DNA from 3 places in the Streptomyces sp. NPDC015532 genome. Region 3 is predicted to be linked to each of the others. Evidence: riboswitches for the same ligand, from Rfam matches in the RefSeq annotation. Region 3 holds a riboswitch; each other region holds the start of a gene.
What was found. Region 3 has a riboswitch for cyclic di-AMP ahead of ACF07B_RS30150 (M23 family metallopeptidase). Riboswitches for the same ligand answer to the same signal wherever they lie in the genome.
Positions count from the first base shown of each region.

Region 1: another riboswitch for cyclic di-AMP. It lies ahead of ACF07B_RS17565 (M23 family metallopeptidase); the one in region 3 lies ahead of ACF07B_RS30150 (M23 family metallopeptidase).
Region 2: another riboswitch for cyclic di-AMP. It lies ahead of ACF07B_RS14220 (peptidoglycan DD-metalloendopeptidase family protein); the one in region 3 lies ahead of ACF07B_RS30150 (M23 family metallopeptidase).

Region 1 covers NZ_JBIBSY010000005.1:22,470-27,624, reverse strand. Annotated here, with positions in the region: gene ACF07B_RS17580 (dihydrofolate reductase family protein) at 1-1,064, shown strand, start outside; tRNA gene ACF07B_RS17575 (tRNA-Met) at 1,182-1,255, shown strand; gene ACF07B_RS17570 (PP2C family protein-serine/threonine phosphatase) at 1,543-2,727, shown strand; cyclic di-AMP (ydaO/yuaA leader) riboswitch at 3,034-3,190, shown strand; gene ACF07B_RS17565 (M23 family metallopeptidase) at 3,202-4,233, shown strand; gene ACF07B_RS17560 (aldo/keto reductase) at 4,389-5,155, shown strand, end outside.
Region 2 covers NZ_JBIBSY010000003.1:662,879-668,033, reverse strand. Annotated here, with positions in the region: gene ACF07B_RS14225 (SGNH/GDSL hydrolase family protein) at 238-1,023, opposite strand; gene ACF07B_RS14220 (peptidoglycan DD-metalloendopeptidase family protein) at 1,295-2,209, opposite strand; cyclic di-AMP (ydaO/yuaA leader) riboswitch at 2,214-2,371, opposite strand; gene ACF07B_RS14215 (tyrosine-protein phosphatase) at 3,012-3,809, shown strand; gene ACF07B_RS14210 (DUF6126 family protein) at 3,832-3,948, opposite strand; gene ACF07B_RS14205 (helix-turn-helix domain-containing protein) at 3,975-4,613, opposite strand; gene ACF07B_RS14200 (aspartate aminotransferase family protein) at 4,770-5,155, opposite strand, start outside.
Region 3 covers NZ_JBIBSY010000012.1:121,575-126,729, reverse strand. Annotated here, with positions in the region: gene ACF07B_RS30155 (GntR family transcriptional regulator) at 1-692, opposite strand, end outside; gene ACF07B_RS30150 (M23 family metallopeptidase) at 888-1,655, opposite strand; cyclic di-AMP (ydaO/yuaA leader) riboswitch at 1,668-1,827, opposite strand; gene ACF07B_RS30145 (M16 family metallopeptidase) at 2,043-3,431, opposite strand; gene ACF07B_RS30140 (M16 family metallopeptidase) at 3,428-4,789, opposite strand; gene ACF07B_RS30135 (DNA topoisomerase (ATP-hydrolyzing) subunit A) at 5,138-5,155, shown strand, end outside.

The DNA.
Region 1 (5,155 bases), on a different contig from region 3:
TGCTCTCGGGCCCGGCCGACTTCGACCGGGTCGACGAGGTGCGGGCGTCCAGCGACGCGATCCTGGTGGGCGCCGGCACCCTGCGCACGGACAATCCGCGGCTTCTGGTCAACTCCGCCGAACGGCGCGCGGCCCGTGTCGCCGGCGGCCGCCCCGCATACCCCCTGAAGGTCACCGTCACCGGTTCCGGCGAGCTCGACCCGGGGGCCCAGTTCTGGCACACGGGCGGCGAGAAGGTGGTCTACACGACGGACGAGGGCGCGCCGCGGGCGTCCGCCCTGCTGAAGGGCATCGTCGGCGTGGACGTCGTCCCGACCGGCCCCGCACTCGACTGGCGTGTGCTCCTGGAACACCTTCACGACGTACGGGGGGTGCGCCGCCTCATGGTCGAAGGGGGCGGCAAGGTCCACACCCAGCTCGTGCGCGAGGAGCTCGCCGACGAACTGCAGCTCGCCGTCGCCCCCCTCTTCGTCGGGCAGCCGGACGCGCCGCGGCTGTTCGGGACCGGGCGGTACCCCCAGGGCCGGATGCGGCTGGTGGAGACGCGGCCCGTCGGCGACGTCGTCCTCATCCGCTACGTCCCCACCGCGCCCGGCACCGGCTCGCGCGCCTCCGCCGCGGACCGGCGGTGGTTGGAGCTCGCCTGTGAGCTGGCGGAGCTGTGCCCGCCCTCGAAGACCGCGTTCAGCGTGGGCGCCGTCGTGGTCGCGGCCGACGGGACCGAGCTGGCCCGGGGCCACTCCCGCGAGGGCGGCGATCCCGTCGTGCACGCCGAGGAGGCCGCCCTCGCCAAGATCGGCCCGGCCGATCCCCGGCTGGCCGCCGCCACCGTCTACAGCAGCCTCGAACCGTGCGCCCACCGCGCCTCCCGGCCCGCGCCGTGCGCCCGGCTCATCCTGGACGCCGGTGTGCGGCGGGTCGTCACCGCCTGGCGCGAGCCCGACACGTTCGTCAGGGACGCCGACGGCAACGGGCTCCTCGCCGCCGCGGGCGCCGAGGTCGCCGTCCTTCCCGAGTACGCGGACCGCGCCGAGGCCCCCAACCGGCATCTGACGGCGAGGTAGAAGCAGGGGAGAAGCCGGGCAGCGGCAGGGGAGAGGCCGGGTGCCCGCGCCGCTGGAGGGGCGGGCTTGAACGGGTGTGCTTCGGGTCCCGCGGATGGCGTACACTGGTTTCAACGACGCGGGGTGGAGCAGCTCGGTAGCTCGCTGGGCTCATAACCCAGAGGTCGCAGGTTCAAATCCTGTCCCCGCTACTGAAGGCCAAGGGCCGGAACTCGGATTCACGAGTTCCGGCCCTTGGTGTTTGTCCCGACCGGTTCCGCCGACCGCGCCGAGTCCTTTTCCCGGCTTCTTCCGGCTTCCTCCGGCTCCTTTCACCTTCCTTTGGCCGCTTTCGCGTTCTTCGGGCCGCGGTTCCCCGGAGCCGGTCCCGGTTCGCGTGGTTCTCCGTGCCGGTCCCGGTCCGCTCCGGCGGGCGGTGTCCTCCCCCGGTCGGGTCACACAGGTCGCCCGCCGCCCCCGCACCGGGTCTTCTGGACAGGTGGGGCAGCCAGGAGGTGAGCGGCGGACCGGACAGCCTCGTGACCGGGCCGGCCGGCTGTCCCGCGAGCCCGGGAGCGTCCCGCCCCCCGGTCCGGCGACGGGAGCGGCCCCGCGCGGGATCGCGCGCGCACGCGCCTTCGTCCGGACCCTGCCCGTGCTGTTCGTCGCCGCCGGGGTCGTCTACGACTACCTCACCCCCTCGGAATTCACCGCGACCCCCCTGTTCGCGGCCGCGCCCCTGGTCGCCGCACCCCTCTACTCGCTGCGCGGAACCGTTCTCGCCGGCGTCCTCGCCGTCGCCGCGGTGCTCGCGACCCACTCCGTCCTCGGCATCGTCCTTCAGGTCGACGCCGTCACCGAGGTGGTCACCGTCGCGATGGCCTCGGTCCTCGCCGTCCTCATCAACACCGTCGTCCGGCGCGGCGACGAGCGGCTCGCCTCCGTCCGGGAGATCGCCGAGTTCGCGCAGCGGGCCGTGCTGCCCGAGCCCGAGGAGCGGATCGCCGGACTGGAGGTCGCGGCCCGGTACGAGGCGGCGCAGGAGGACGCCTTCATCGGCGGGGACCTGTACGCCGTGCAGGACTCCCCGCACGGCGTACGGCTGGTCGTCGGGGACGTACGGGGGAAGGGGATGACCGCGGTGGCCACCGTCGCGACGGTGGTCGGGGCGTTCCGGGAGGCGGCCGAGCGGGAGGCGACCCTGGAGGGCGTCGCGGAGCGCCTGGAGCGGGCGCTGACGCGCGCGGGCACCCGCCGCGACAGCGTCGACGCGGCCGAGGGGTTCACGACCGCCGTCCTCGCCGAGATCCCGCACGGCGAGGACGCCGTACGCGTCGTCAACCGCGGCCATCCGCCGCCCCTGCTGCTGCGTCCCGACGGCACGCTCCTCACGCTCTCCGCCGAATCCTTCGCGCTGCCCCTCGGGATGAGTGAACTGGGCGGCCTGCCCGCGCCGACGGTGCGGGAGGGATTCCCCCGCGGGGCGACGCTGCTGCTGCACACCGACGGACTGTCCGAGGCCCGTGACGCGCGGGGGGAGTTCTTCGATCCGGCCGGCTGGCTGGCCGGACGGGTCTTTCCGGGTCCCGACGCACTGCTGGCCGCCCTCTACGAGGCGGCCCTCCGGCACACGGGCGGCGCGCTGACGGACGACCTGGCGCTGCTCGCCGTCCGGCGCCCGTGACGGGTGCCCGCCGAGCGAAGTCGCGCGTCGCCCGGGAGGTCTTCCGCCCCCCCCGGGCGACGGCTTTTCCGGGCTCGGTCACGAACGGTGAGCGTACGGTGTCCCTCCGCCTAGCATCTGACTGGCCATCAGAGAAACCCGTGTCGACACCATGAGGTCAACTCGCCCGTTTTTCATCGTTCATGACCCCAAAGTCCTGGCCAAGAGCCGTTAATGATCAGTCGGAACAGCTTGGAATTCGGTGCCTGGGTCTATTAACGTTCGATAACGCAGCGCGGTCGTTACAGCCGTCACAAGAGGTGGCTCCGTGCGCACGCGCCGAATCCCGCAAGGGAACCGGGGAACCAACTCGTGGGGTGAATCGAGCGTATTCCGCCGTGGAAGCACGGTGGCCGTACGCGCGTAGGAGACCTTCCTGCTCCGAACCCGTCAGCTAACCCGGTAGGCGGCAAGGAAGGAAAGGAGTGCGCCCACGTGGCGTCCAACCGGCCCGCTCAGCCAACCTCGTTCACGCCGAACGAAACACACACCTTCGGCTACGGCAAGGACGAGGGACCCTGGGAGGAGTGGAATCCCACCGCGGATTCCGTCGCTCCCGTCCGCGGCCGGCACCGCACGGGCAAGCAGCGCGGCGGAGGTCTCGCCCGCAGCTCCACGGTTCTCGGCGTCGGCGTCATAGCCGCCGTCGGAGCGGGTGGTATCGCCAGCGCCGCTCCGGGCAAGCCGCCCGTCTCGATCTCGCTGCCCGACCTGTCGTCGGTCACCGATTCGGCGAGGGCGCTGATATCGGACGGCGGGTCCAGCACTCCCAAGGGCTCCACGACCCCGCTCACCAGCGCCGGTCTGACCACCGCCGACGCGGCCCAGGGCGCCACCGCCGGTGAGGCGCTGCGCGACCGCATCATGCAGCAGGCCCAGTCGCAGCAGAACCAGGCCGACACCGCCACGCAGCAGGCCGCCCAGACGGCCGCCGCGAAGAAGGCCGTCGCGCTCGCCGCCAAGCAGCAGGACGAAGCCGAGGCCAAGGCCGACGCGGTGAAGGAGAAGGCGGAGGAAGCGGCCAAGGCGAAGGCCGAGCAGGAGCGCCTCGCCGAGCTCGCCAAGAGCTACTCGCTGCCGACGTCCTCGTACACGCTGACCTCGACCTTCGGCGAGGCCGGTGCCCTGTGGTCCTCCGGCTACCACACCGGACTCGACTTCGCGGCGCCCACCGGCACGCTCATCAAGGCGGTCCACAGCGGCACCATCACCGAGGCCGGCTGGGCCGGATCGTACGGCTACCGCACGATCCTCACCCTCGACGACGGTACGGAGCTGTGGTTCTGCCACCAGTCGTCCATCAGCGTCAGCGTGGGCCAGAAGGTCGCCACGGGTGATGTCATCGGGCGGGTGGGCGCGACGGGCAATGTCACCGGGGCGCACCTGCACCTCGAAGTGCACCCCGGCGGCGCCGCCACCGGCATCGACCCGATGGCGTGGCTCCAGAGCAAGGGCCTCAACCCCTGATTTCCGATCTCCGGCAGCCCTGACGTCAACCCCCCCGACGTCAGGGCTGTTGGTCGTCCGGGGCACGGACGCCCGGCACGCGGCGGCCCGGGACACGCAGGCCCGCCCAGGTGATTGCGGAATACATCCATCCGGGAACGGCGTTGACCCCTTACATGACTTCTCTTCGCAAGCTCGGTGCGTCCGACCTCGAGGTCTTCCCGCTCTCCCTCGGGGGCAACGTCTTCGGCTGGACGGCCGACGAGACCCGGTCCTTCGCCGTGCTCGACGCCTACGCCGCCGCCGGCGGCAACTTCCTCGACACGGCCGACTCCTACTCCGCCTGGATCGAGGGCAACGAGGGCGGCGAGTCGGAGACCATCATCGGCAAGTGGCTGAGGACCCGCGGCAACCGCGAGGACATCGTGGTCGCCACCAAGGTCAGCCAGCACCCCGCGTACCCGGGTCTGTCCGGCGCCAACATCAAGGCGGCTGCCGACGCGTCGCTGCGCCGCCTGGGCACCGACCACATCGACCTCTACTACACGCACTTCGACAAGCCGGAGGTGCCGGTCGACGAGATCATCGGCGCCCTCGACGAGCTGGTGAAGGCGGGCAAGGTGCGGCACATCGCCGCCTCCAACATCTCCCCGGAGCGGCTTCAGGAGTCCCTGGAGTTCTCCGACCGCGAGGGCCTCGCGCGCTACGTCGCGCTTCAGCCGCACTACAACCTGGTCTCGCGCGACACCTACGAGGGGCCCCTCCAGGAGGTCGCCTCCCGGGCCGGTCTGGCCGCCGTCCCGTACTTCGCGCTCGCCTCCGGTTTCCTCACCGGCAAGTACCGCCCCGGAACGACGGTCGACTCGGCCCGGGCCGCGGGCGCCGCCAAGCACCTCGGCACGGAACGCGGGCCGCGGGTCCTCGCCGCCCTCGACGAGATCGC
Region 2 (5,155 bases), on a different contig from region 3:
TCCCGGCCCCGTACCGCGCTTCCCCCGCTCCCCGGCTCGGACCGCCGTACGGGCCGTCGTCCCGGATCTCGCCGGGAGCGACCGGTGCCCTGATCCCCGTCCGGTGCCCTGATCCCCGTCCGGTCCAATGATCCCCGTCCGGTCCAGGGTGCCACGGGCCCCTGACCAGGCCGGCCGGGCGCCCGGGTACCGGTCCCGACCGGTCCGACCGGGCCCGCCGACCGGGCCGGTGCCGTCTCAGGCCACCGACTCGATGCGCAGCTTGATGTCGTCCGGGGAGAGAGCGCCCTTGGCCGCGACGTGATCGCCCGAGGACTCCCCGCGCAGCCGCCGTCCGATCCACGGGACGAGGTACTCGCGCGCCCACTGGATGTTGTCGCGGCGCACCTCCAGCGTGCCGCGCGGCGGCAGCGGCGGCCAGGGCTGGTCCGGGTCGGCCGGGACCTCCAGGCCGAGGAGCTGTCCGGCACGGAGCGCCACCCGGGTGTGCCCCTCGGGCGAGAGGTGCAGCCGGTCACCGTCCCAGGCGCGGCGGTCCTGGATCGTCTTCAGGGACCAGAGGTCGAGGACGGGACAGCCGTAGCGGTCCGCGATGGCACGCACATGTCCGTTGTACGTGGCGATCTTGCCGCGCAGGTGCTTGAGCACGGGGACGCCACGGGTGTCGAAGCCGGTGGTCACCAGGACGGTGCCCACGGCGGAGGTGAGGTCGGCGATCGCGCGCTCGAAGCGTTCCGCGACCTCGTCGGGGTCGGTGCCGGGGCGGATGATGTCGTTGCCGCCGGCGCAGAACGAGACCAGGTCCGGGCCGAGTTCCTTGGCCCTCTGGAGCTGGGTCTCGACGATCTGGTCGAGCAGTTTGCCGCGCACGGCGAGGTTGGTGTAATCGAAGTCGCCTTCGGGCCTGCGGTCCGCGAGAAGTACCGCGAACCGGTCGGCCCAGCCGACGAACGCCCCGTCGGGCCCAGGGTCGCCGACGCCCTCGGTGAAGCTGTCCCCCACCGCCACGTACGACCCGATCACTGATCTGTTGTCACTCTTCGAATCGTCTGCCACATGGAGCATGATTCACCTTTTGATGTGAGCTACGCGACCGTAGGGAAGGGTTGACGACCGGTGAGATAAGCCACTCGCCAAGCATTGGTCAACTCCGGAATAAGGCTTGAGACAAGGGCGTTGGAGCAGCGATCACCCAGAGGCCGTCGCCACGGACGCACCGAAGGCCGGACCCAGGGGATCGTGGGGTCCGGCCTTCGGAGATCTTCCTGCCGTCAGGAGCAGGAGGCGGGGGGTGTCAGCCCACGGCGACACCGTGCGAGCGCAGGTACGCGACCGGGTCGACGTCGGAGCCGTAGTCCGGCGTGGTGCGGATCTCGAAGTGCAGGTGCGGTCCGGTGACGTTGCCCGTCGCGCCGGAGAGACCGATCTGCTGCCCCTCGGTCACGGTCTGCCCCGCGGAGACGGACAGCGACGACATGTGGGCGTACTGGGAGTACTTGCCGTCGGCGTGCTGGATGACGACCTGGTTGCCGTAGGCGCCGCCCCAGCCCGCGGAGACGACCGTGCCCGCGGCTATGGACTTGAGCGTGCTGCCGGTCGGGACCACGAAGTCCACGCCCGTGTGGTAGCCGCTGGACCACATGCTGCCCGCCACCTTGTAACCGGTGCCGACGGAGCTGCTCGCGACCGGCAGGGTGTAGCCGGAAGAGCCGGCGGTGGAAGCGCTGTCGGTGGAAGCGCTGGTGGAGGGGGTCGGGTCGGTGGCCGGGGCCGCCTGGCCGGACTTCGCCGAGGTGGTCGTCCGGGTGGCGGTGTGCGTGGCCGAGTGGGCGACGGCGGCCTTCTTGCCGAGCGACAGCTTCAGACCGGGGTGGATCAGCGACGGGTCGCCGCCGATGGCGGAGCGGTTGTCGGCGTAGATCTTCTTCCAGCCGCCGCTGACGTTCTGCTCGTCGGCGATCTTCGAGAGGTAGTCGCCCGACCTCACCGCGTACGTCTTCGTCGTGGCGGCCTTGGCGGCCTTCTTCACGGGAGCGGCGGTCGCCGCCTTCTCGACATGCTGCGCGACGGCGGTGGCCGGGGTCGCGGCGTGGGCGCCGGTGGCCCCCATCAGGGGCAGCGCGAGTGCGGCGCCACCGGTTCCGGCCACGGCGATCGAGCGGGTGAAACGGAGGGACTTGGGACGGCGGTGCTTACCCTTCGCGGGCATGACGATTTCCTCTCCGGCGCCTGCGGGGTGAGCTGTCGGGTGCGGGCTGGAGATGCCCGGCCGCGCTGCTGCGCGGCTGTACCCCTAGCCTGTTCCGGAAATCGGACCAGGCGCGGAACCTGTGGGTCCCCCGCTCCTGCCGTGTACGGGTGAGTGTGCGGATTCCGGGCGGCGGCAGGATTGGGCGTCCGTCCGGATTGAGGCAGAACGTAAGCGACATGAGAGCGCGTCGACAACTATGTGCGGTTTCTGTGCGCTCGCCTTTCTTGATCCATGCGGAAACCGCCGTCACCCTCCGTGGAGTGACGATCTTCCGGCCCTCTCAACCCCCGGGAAAGTGACCGGTGTTGAGATAGGAGGACGGCAACGCATCGTCACGAATATGACGCTCCTCACGCGACTCGGCCCAGGGCGCCCTATTCCAGGGCTAGTTGTCACTAAGGTGCCTATTCGGACAGAACAGACAGATGCAGCATCGGCGGATATCCATCACATCCGGACCCCTGGTCGAAATGGCGCACATAACGGAGCACGCCAATGCCGCTTTTCATCGCAATTGCCCCATGAGGCCGAAGCGGCCGGGGGTACGCGATCGACCCGCCCCGTCATTCGAACAATCATTCGACACCGGGCGGCGCAAAGTGCCGTCTCCAGGGCGTTCCGTCCGGAAGGGGTCGCCTGTGGACAACTCATTGCCCGAGGAACCCATGTCGTATCGTCGAGAGCGCGAGCCGGTACAACTGCCGACGAGCGGCGCCGAGTCCAGCCCGGCGACGCCGGCGGCCGAATGGGAGGAGCCCCCGTGACGCAGCAGGTCCCGTCGACCGAGCCCGAGCTCGGCGGAGTGCGTAACTTCCGCGACGTGGGCGGACTGCCCACCGTGGACGGCCGGCGTGTGCGTCATGGGCACCTGTTCCGCAGCGGCCACCTCGCCCACGCCACGGAGGAGGACGCCGCGTTCCTCTCGTCCCTGGGACTCCACACGATCTTCGACTTCCGCAACGCCGCGGACCAGAAGCTGGAGGGCCCGGACGTCGAACTGCCGGGCGTGCGGAACGTGAACCTCCCGCTGAGCGACCCGGCGGACGGCAGCGAGTTCTGGAAGATGGTCCGCGACGGCGATCTCGACCAGTTGCGCGCGATTCTCGGCGACGGCAAGGGCGAGAACCGGATGATCAACTCCTACCGCACGATCATCAAGGAGCGCACGGCCGAACACTCCGAGGTCCTGCGCTCGCTGGCCGACGACAGCGTGCCCGCGCTGATGCACTGCGCGGCGGGCAAGGACCGCGCCGGGCTGTCCATCGCGGTCACCCTGCTCGCCCTCGGCGTCGAGCGCGAGGCGATCGTGGCCGACTACCTGGAGTCGAACGCCGCCCACCGCCGTTACAAGGTGCACCGCAACGGCTCCTCGGCCGGTGCCTACTCCCCCGAGGTGATGGAACTGCTCAGCCCGCTGTTCGACGCGCGGGCCGCGTATCTGACAGCCGCCTTCGAGACCATCGAGGAGACCTGGGGCAGCGTCGAGGTCTATCTGGAGCAGGGACTGGGACTGACGCCGGAGCTGCGGGACCGCCTGCGCGGGCGGCTCCTGGACTGAGCCGCCCGCCGGGACCGGGCCCCTACTGGTTCTGCGCGCCCAGCGTGAAGAGCAGGTAGATGAAGGCCGCGAACAGATGGCCGACGGCGACGTAGATGATCAGCCGCACCCACAGAGCGCGCGGGAACCTGTCCTCCATGGAGCGGTGGCGTTCTGTGGGTTCGGTCATGACGTCTCTCCCGAGGTGGGGTGGCCGGTCGCCGGCCCGAGGCACAGCGCGGCGACGGGGCTCTGCAGCAGGGTGTGTACGAAGAGGAGCTCGGCTCCGTCGCGCTCGGCGGCGGCGATGCGGTGCGGGGTCAGCGAGTCGAAGTGGGCGCTGTCTCCCGGCGCGAGGACGTGCGCTGTGTCCCCGAGGCGCAGACTGAGCCGCCCCCCAAGGACGTACAGCCACTCCTCGCCCGGGTGGACGCGCACGATGTCGCCCTGCGAACCGTACGGGACGTGCACGCGCAGCGCCTGCATGCCGCGGGCCGCGGCGCCCGCCTGCCAGTAGGTCCAGCCCCCCGCCGGGGCCGCTTCCATGTCGGCGGCCCGTACGATCGCGTCACGGTCGGGGACCGCCTCGCCGAGCAGTTCCGAAACCGTCGTACCGTAGACACGCGCGAGCGTGAGCAGCATCGGCAGCGAGGGCTGGCGCTGCCCGGTCTCCAGCCGGGAAAGATGGGCGGGCGAGAGTCCGGCCGCGCGGGCGGCGGCCTCCAGCGTGAGGGAGGCGCTGCGGCGCAGGGCGCGGAGCCGGGGCGCCACGGCGTGCAGCTCGGCGGACGGCTCGTCGGCCGTCCCTGGGTCGGCGGGGCTCATAGGACCATTGAGCCAAACAATTGCCTCTGGGGCAATTTTCTTGCCCCAGAGGCAAAATGCCTGGCCGGACACGCTCCACCATGCCCGACCGCGCCGGGGCCGCCTCGCCGGCCGCACCCGCGAGGCCTCGCGGCGGCGCGCCGGTCCGGCCGGGTCTCAGCGGTTCGCCACCGCCTGCTTCACCAGCGTCTTCCCGAAGTCCCACATCAGCCCGCCGCCGTTGTGCGCGTCCTCCATCACCGCGGTGAAGGCCTCCACGAACCGGTCGACGTCCCGCTCGTCGATGACCAGCGGCGGGATCAGCTTGATCACCTCCAGGTGGTCGCCGGAGACCTGGGTGAGGATGCGGTGCCGCTGGAGCAGCGGGACGACGACCATCTGCGCGAACAGGCCCTTGCGCGCGGCCTGGAGCATGGTCCAGCGACCGCGTAGCTTGAGCGAGGCGGGCCGGCCGAACTCGATGCCGATCATCAGTCCCCGCCCGCGCACCTCGCTGAGCAGTTCGTAGCGGTCGACCAGGGCAGCCAGCCGGGACTTGAGCA
Region 3 (5,155 bases):
TAATGACGCGGGCCCGTCATGTTTACGGGATGTTGCGAACTTCTCACACGATCCGGCCGGTCGCCGCCGGGAAATCGGAGCCGGTGCACGGCCGTGGCGCGCTCGGTGTGCAGGGCGGTGATCGCGCGGGCCCGCTCGCTGTCCCCGCGGGCGACCGCGTCCACGATGCCGCCGTGCTCCGCCCAGGACTCCGTGGGGTCGGCCGGCGCCTCCACCGAGTACATCCAGGCGATCTTGTGACGCAGCTGGGCGAGCGTCGAAGTGAGCGCGGGGCTGCCGGACGCCTGCGCGAGCGTCTCGTGGAACCAGCCGCCCAACGAGCGCAGATCCTCGCTGTGGCCTCGCCTGGAACGCTCCTGCCCCAGCCTGACCAGTCCTCGCAGCACCTTCAGGTGGGCCTCGGTGCGCCGCTGCGCGGCCCTCGCGGCCCCCAGCGGCTCCAGCAGCATGCGCATCTCCAGGAGGTCTGCGGCCTCCAGCTCGGTGGGCTCCGCGACACACGCGCCCGCGTGACGGCGGGTGACCACGAACCCCTCGGCCTCCAGCGTGCGCAGGGCCTCGCGCACGGGGACGCGCGAGACGCCGTACCGGCGCGCGAGCAGTTCCTCGGTGAGGCGGCCGCCGCGCTCGTAGACACCCGCGACGATGTCGTCACGGATCGCCGTGCACACCGAGTGTGCCGGAATACGCATGACCGACCTCCGCTTTAATCCCCGTGAAACGCCGTCGATTGACGCTTGTTCAGTGACTCTATTGCAGGAAGCCTGAATTTCCGATGGCAGGCCTGAATCCAGGGATATTTTTTGGACAGACGCGTCCGGAAACGGCGATGCCCCGGCTCGGTGAGCCGGGGCATCGAAAGCGGTGAAGAAGCCGCGAAGCGGTCGTCAGACGTTGACGCCGTGCGAGCGCAGGTACGCGACCGGGTTCATGTCCGATCCGTACTCCGCGGTCGTACGGGCCTCGAAGTGAAGGTGCGGTCCGGTGGTGTTGCCGGTGTCCCCGGAGAGGGCGATCTGCTGCCCCGGAGTGACCGTCTGGCCCACGGACACCCCGATGGACGACAGGTGGCCGTACATGGTGTACGTGCCGTCGTGCATCTTGATCACGACTTGATTGCCGTAGGCGCCGCCCCAGCCGGCCGTGACGACCGTGCCGGAGCCGACGGCGTGGACCGAGGTGCCGGACGCTGCGTGGAAGTCGACGCCGGTGTGGCTGCCGGAGGACCAGAGGCTGCTGCTCGCCTGGTAGCCGGTCGAGACGTACGAACCGGTGATCGGCATGACGAACGTGTTCAGGCGCTTGCGCTCGGCCTCGCGGGCGGCGCGCTCCTTGGTCTCGCGCAGCTCCTGGGCCTGCTCGGCGGCCTGCTTGCGCGCGGTCTGCTCGGCCTGCTTGCGCGCGGCGGCCTCGTCGGCGGCACGCAGCTGGGCGAAGGCCTGGGCGTCGATCTGGTCGGCGACCGTGTCGTTGAGGGTGATGGTCTGGGTCAGCCCGGTCTGCTCGACGGAGGCTTCCGCGGCGAACGCGGGGGCGCCCAGGGTTCCGATGACACCGGTGGTGGTGAGCGCCGCGACCCCGACGGCGGTCGTGGTGGTCGTGCTGTGCACGCGGCTCGTACGACGATGCTTGCCGGTGCCACAGGTGAACGCCATGTAGGGGCTGATCCTTTCCTTCCCTCTCGCCTACCGGGTTAGCTGACGGGTTCGGAGCAGGAAGGTCTCCTACGGACCCCCTCCGGAGAGGGCGTCCGATTCACCCCAGGGACTACGTGTGGGTCCCCGGCTCCCCTGACTCGCGTCATGGGGGACTCGGCGATGACTGTCCGGTGCCGCGGGCGCGGCGCACTGCGTGACGAACAGCCGCACCGAAGCTATGCGGGGCATCTTTCGAACAACAAACGGATCACGATTTTTGTAACGCATCCCACAGGGCAGAAGGGTAACCGTCATACGAATACGGACATCTTGGGAACGGCTTTCGGAAAAGGAAGGGCCCTGACGGCTCTTCAGCCGTCAGGGCCCTCACGCGTCGCACGGGTTCTACTCGGCGGCCACCACGGTGACTTCACCGATTCCGAGGGCCCTGACGGGCTCCGCGATCTGCGCCGCGTCGCCCACCAGGACGGTCACCAGACGGTCCGTCGGGAAGGCGCTCACGGCCGCCGCGGTGGCCTCCACGGTGCCGGTGGCGGCCAGTTGGCGGTAGAGCGTCGCCTGATAGTCGTCCGGCAGGTGCTGCTCGACCTGGTCCGCGAGCGTGCTCGCGACCGCCGCGGCCGTCTCGAACTTGAGGGGCGCGACGCCCACCAGGTTCTGCACGGCGACGTCGCGCTCCGCGTCGGTCAGTCCCTCGGCCGCGAGGGTGCGCAGCACCGTCCACAGGTCGTCGAGCGCCGGACCGGTGTTGGGGGTGTCGACCGAGCCGCTGATGGCGAGCATCGCGGCACCCGTGCCGTCCGGCGCGGAGCGCAGGACCTGCCCGAACGCCCGCACGCCGTAGGTGTAGCCCTTCTCCTCGCGCAGGACGCGGTCCAGGCGCGAGGTGAGGGTGCCGCCGAGGCAGTACGTGCCGAGGACCTGCGCGGGCCACACACGGTCGTGCCGGTCCGCGCCGACCCGGCCGATGAGCAGCTGCGTCTGGACGGCGCCGGGGCGGTCGACGATGATCACGCGGCCGGTGTCGTCGGCGCTCACCGGCGGCACGGGGCGCGGCTTGGCGGCCGAGCCGGTCCAGGCGCCGAGCGTGTCGGCGAGCAGTTCGTCGAGATCGACGTCGGTCAGGTCACCGACGACGACGGCGGTGGCCGTGGCGGGGCGCACGTGCCTCTCGTAGAACGCGCGAACGGCCGACGCGTCGATGTTCTGGACGGTCTCCTCGGTGCCCTGCCGCGGGCGCGCCATGCGGGCGCTCTCCGGGAACAGCTGCCTGGAGAGCTCCTTGGCGGCACGGCGGGCGGGATTGGCCGTCTCGTGCGGGATCTCGTCCAGCCGGTTGCGCACCAGCCGCTCGACCTCGCTGTCCGCGAACGCGGGGGCCCGCAGGGCGTCGGCGAGCAGGCCGAGGGCCTTGGCCAGGCGCGAGACGGGCACTTCGAGGGACAGGCGCACACCGGGGTGGTCCGCGTGGGCGTCGAGCGTGGCGCCGCAGCGCTCCAGTTCGGCGGCGAAGTCCTCGGCCGAGTGTTTGTCGGTGCCCTCGGAGAAGGCGCGCGCCATGATCGTGGCGATGCCGTCCAGGCCCGCCGGCTCGGCGTCCAGCGGCGCGTCGAGGTTCACCTCGACGGCCACGACCTGCTGGCCGGGGCGATGGCAGCGCAGCATGGTCAGACCGTTGTCCAGGGTGCCCCGCTGGGGTGCGGGGAACGCCCACGGCTTCGGCCGGCCGGCCTGGGGCTGCGGGTGGAAGTCCATGGTGGCGAGCTCGGTCACTTCGCCGCCTCCTCGTCGGTCTCGTCGGCGGAGTCAGCCGCGTCGGCTGCCTCGGCGGTGGTCGGCTCGTAGACGAGCACCGCGCGGTTGTCGGGACGCAGGCGGGCCTTGGCGGCCTCCCGGACCTCGTCCGCCGTGACGTCGAGGACGCGCTGCACGGCGGTCAGGGCGAGCTGCGGGTCGCCGAACAGGACGGCGTACCGGCACAGTTCGTCGGCGCGGCCGGCCACGGTGCCGAGCCGGTCGAGCCATTCGCGCTCCAACTGGGCCTGGGCGCGCTCCATCTCACCGGCCGTGGGGCCCTCCTCGGCGAACCGGGCGAGCTCCTCGTCGACGGCGGCCTCGATGACCGGGACCTCGACGTCGCCGGACGTCTTCACGTCCAGCCACCCCAGGGAGGGCGCTCCGGCGAGCCGCAGCAGGCCGAACCCGGCCGCGACGGCGGTGCGGTCACGGCGTACGAGCCGGTTGTAGAGCCGGGAGGACTCGCCGCCGCCGAGGACGGTGAGCGCCAGGTCGGCCGCGTCGCACGCGCGCGTGCCGTCCTCCGGGAGCCGGTAGGCGGCCATCAGGGCGCGCGCCGGCACGTCTTCCTCGACGACCTCGCGCAGCTGCTCGCCGACGATGTCGGGAAGCGAGCCGTCCCGCGGGGCGGGCTTGCCGTCGTGCCCGGGGATGGAGCCGAAGTACTTCTCGACCCAGGCGAGCGTCTGCTCCGGGTCGATGTCGCCGACGACCGACAGGACCGCGTTGTTGGGCGCGTAGTTGGTGCGGAAGAACGCGCGGGCGTCCTCCAGGGTGGCCGCGTCCAGGTCCGCCATCGACCCGATCGGGGTGTGGTGGTACGGGTGGCCCTCGGGGTACGAGAGCGCGGTGAGCTTCTCGAAGGCGGTGCCGTACGGCACGTTGTCGTAACGCTGCCGGCGCTCGTTCTTCACGACGTCGCGCTGGTTCTCCATGGACTCGTCGTCCAGTGCCTCGAGCAGCGAGCCCATACGGTCTGCCTCCAGCCAGAGGGCGAGCTCCAGCTGGTGGGTGGGCATGGTCTCGAAGTAGTTGGTGCGCTCGAAGCTCGTCGTGCCGTTCAGGGAGCCGCCGGCGCCCTGGACGAGTTCGAAGTGACCGTTGCCGTGGACCTGCTTGGAACCCTGGAACATCAGGTGCTCGAAGAGGTGGGCGAGACCCGTCCGGCCCTTGACCTCGTGGCGCGAGCCGACGTCGTACCAGAGGCACACCGCGGCGACCGGGGTCAGATGGTCCTCGGAGAGCACCACGCGCAGGCCGTTGGCCAGGCGGTGCTCGGTCGCTGTCAGGCCGCCGGAGCCTGCCTCAGCTGTGGCCGTGTGACCCATGGGCATGTACGTCCCTTCGATCGCGGAACTACGTCATTCCTGTCGGTCCTGCCACTGTATGCAAGCGCGCGGACGGCTGGCGAAGTTCCCGCACCTCGTACGCCGAGAGCGAGACTTGTGTGTGTCTCCGGCGTGCCTGGGGAAGCCCTCCGGGAACCGCCGCGAACCCGCTCCGGGGCCGCCGGGCGCCGGGCCGGACGGCCGCCCGGGAGCGGTCGCCGCGACGCCCGCACAGCGCGCCGCGGGGGCCCTATGGACGGGTCGCGGTCGGCGTTGTCAGTGGGGCGGTCCACAATGGTGCGCGTCAGAACCCGTTCATGCCCCGGCAGAGACTGTGAAGGAGCCGCAGCAGCGATGGCCCGCCGCAGCACG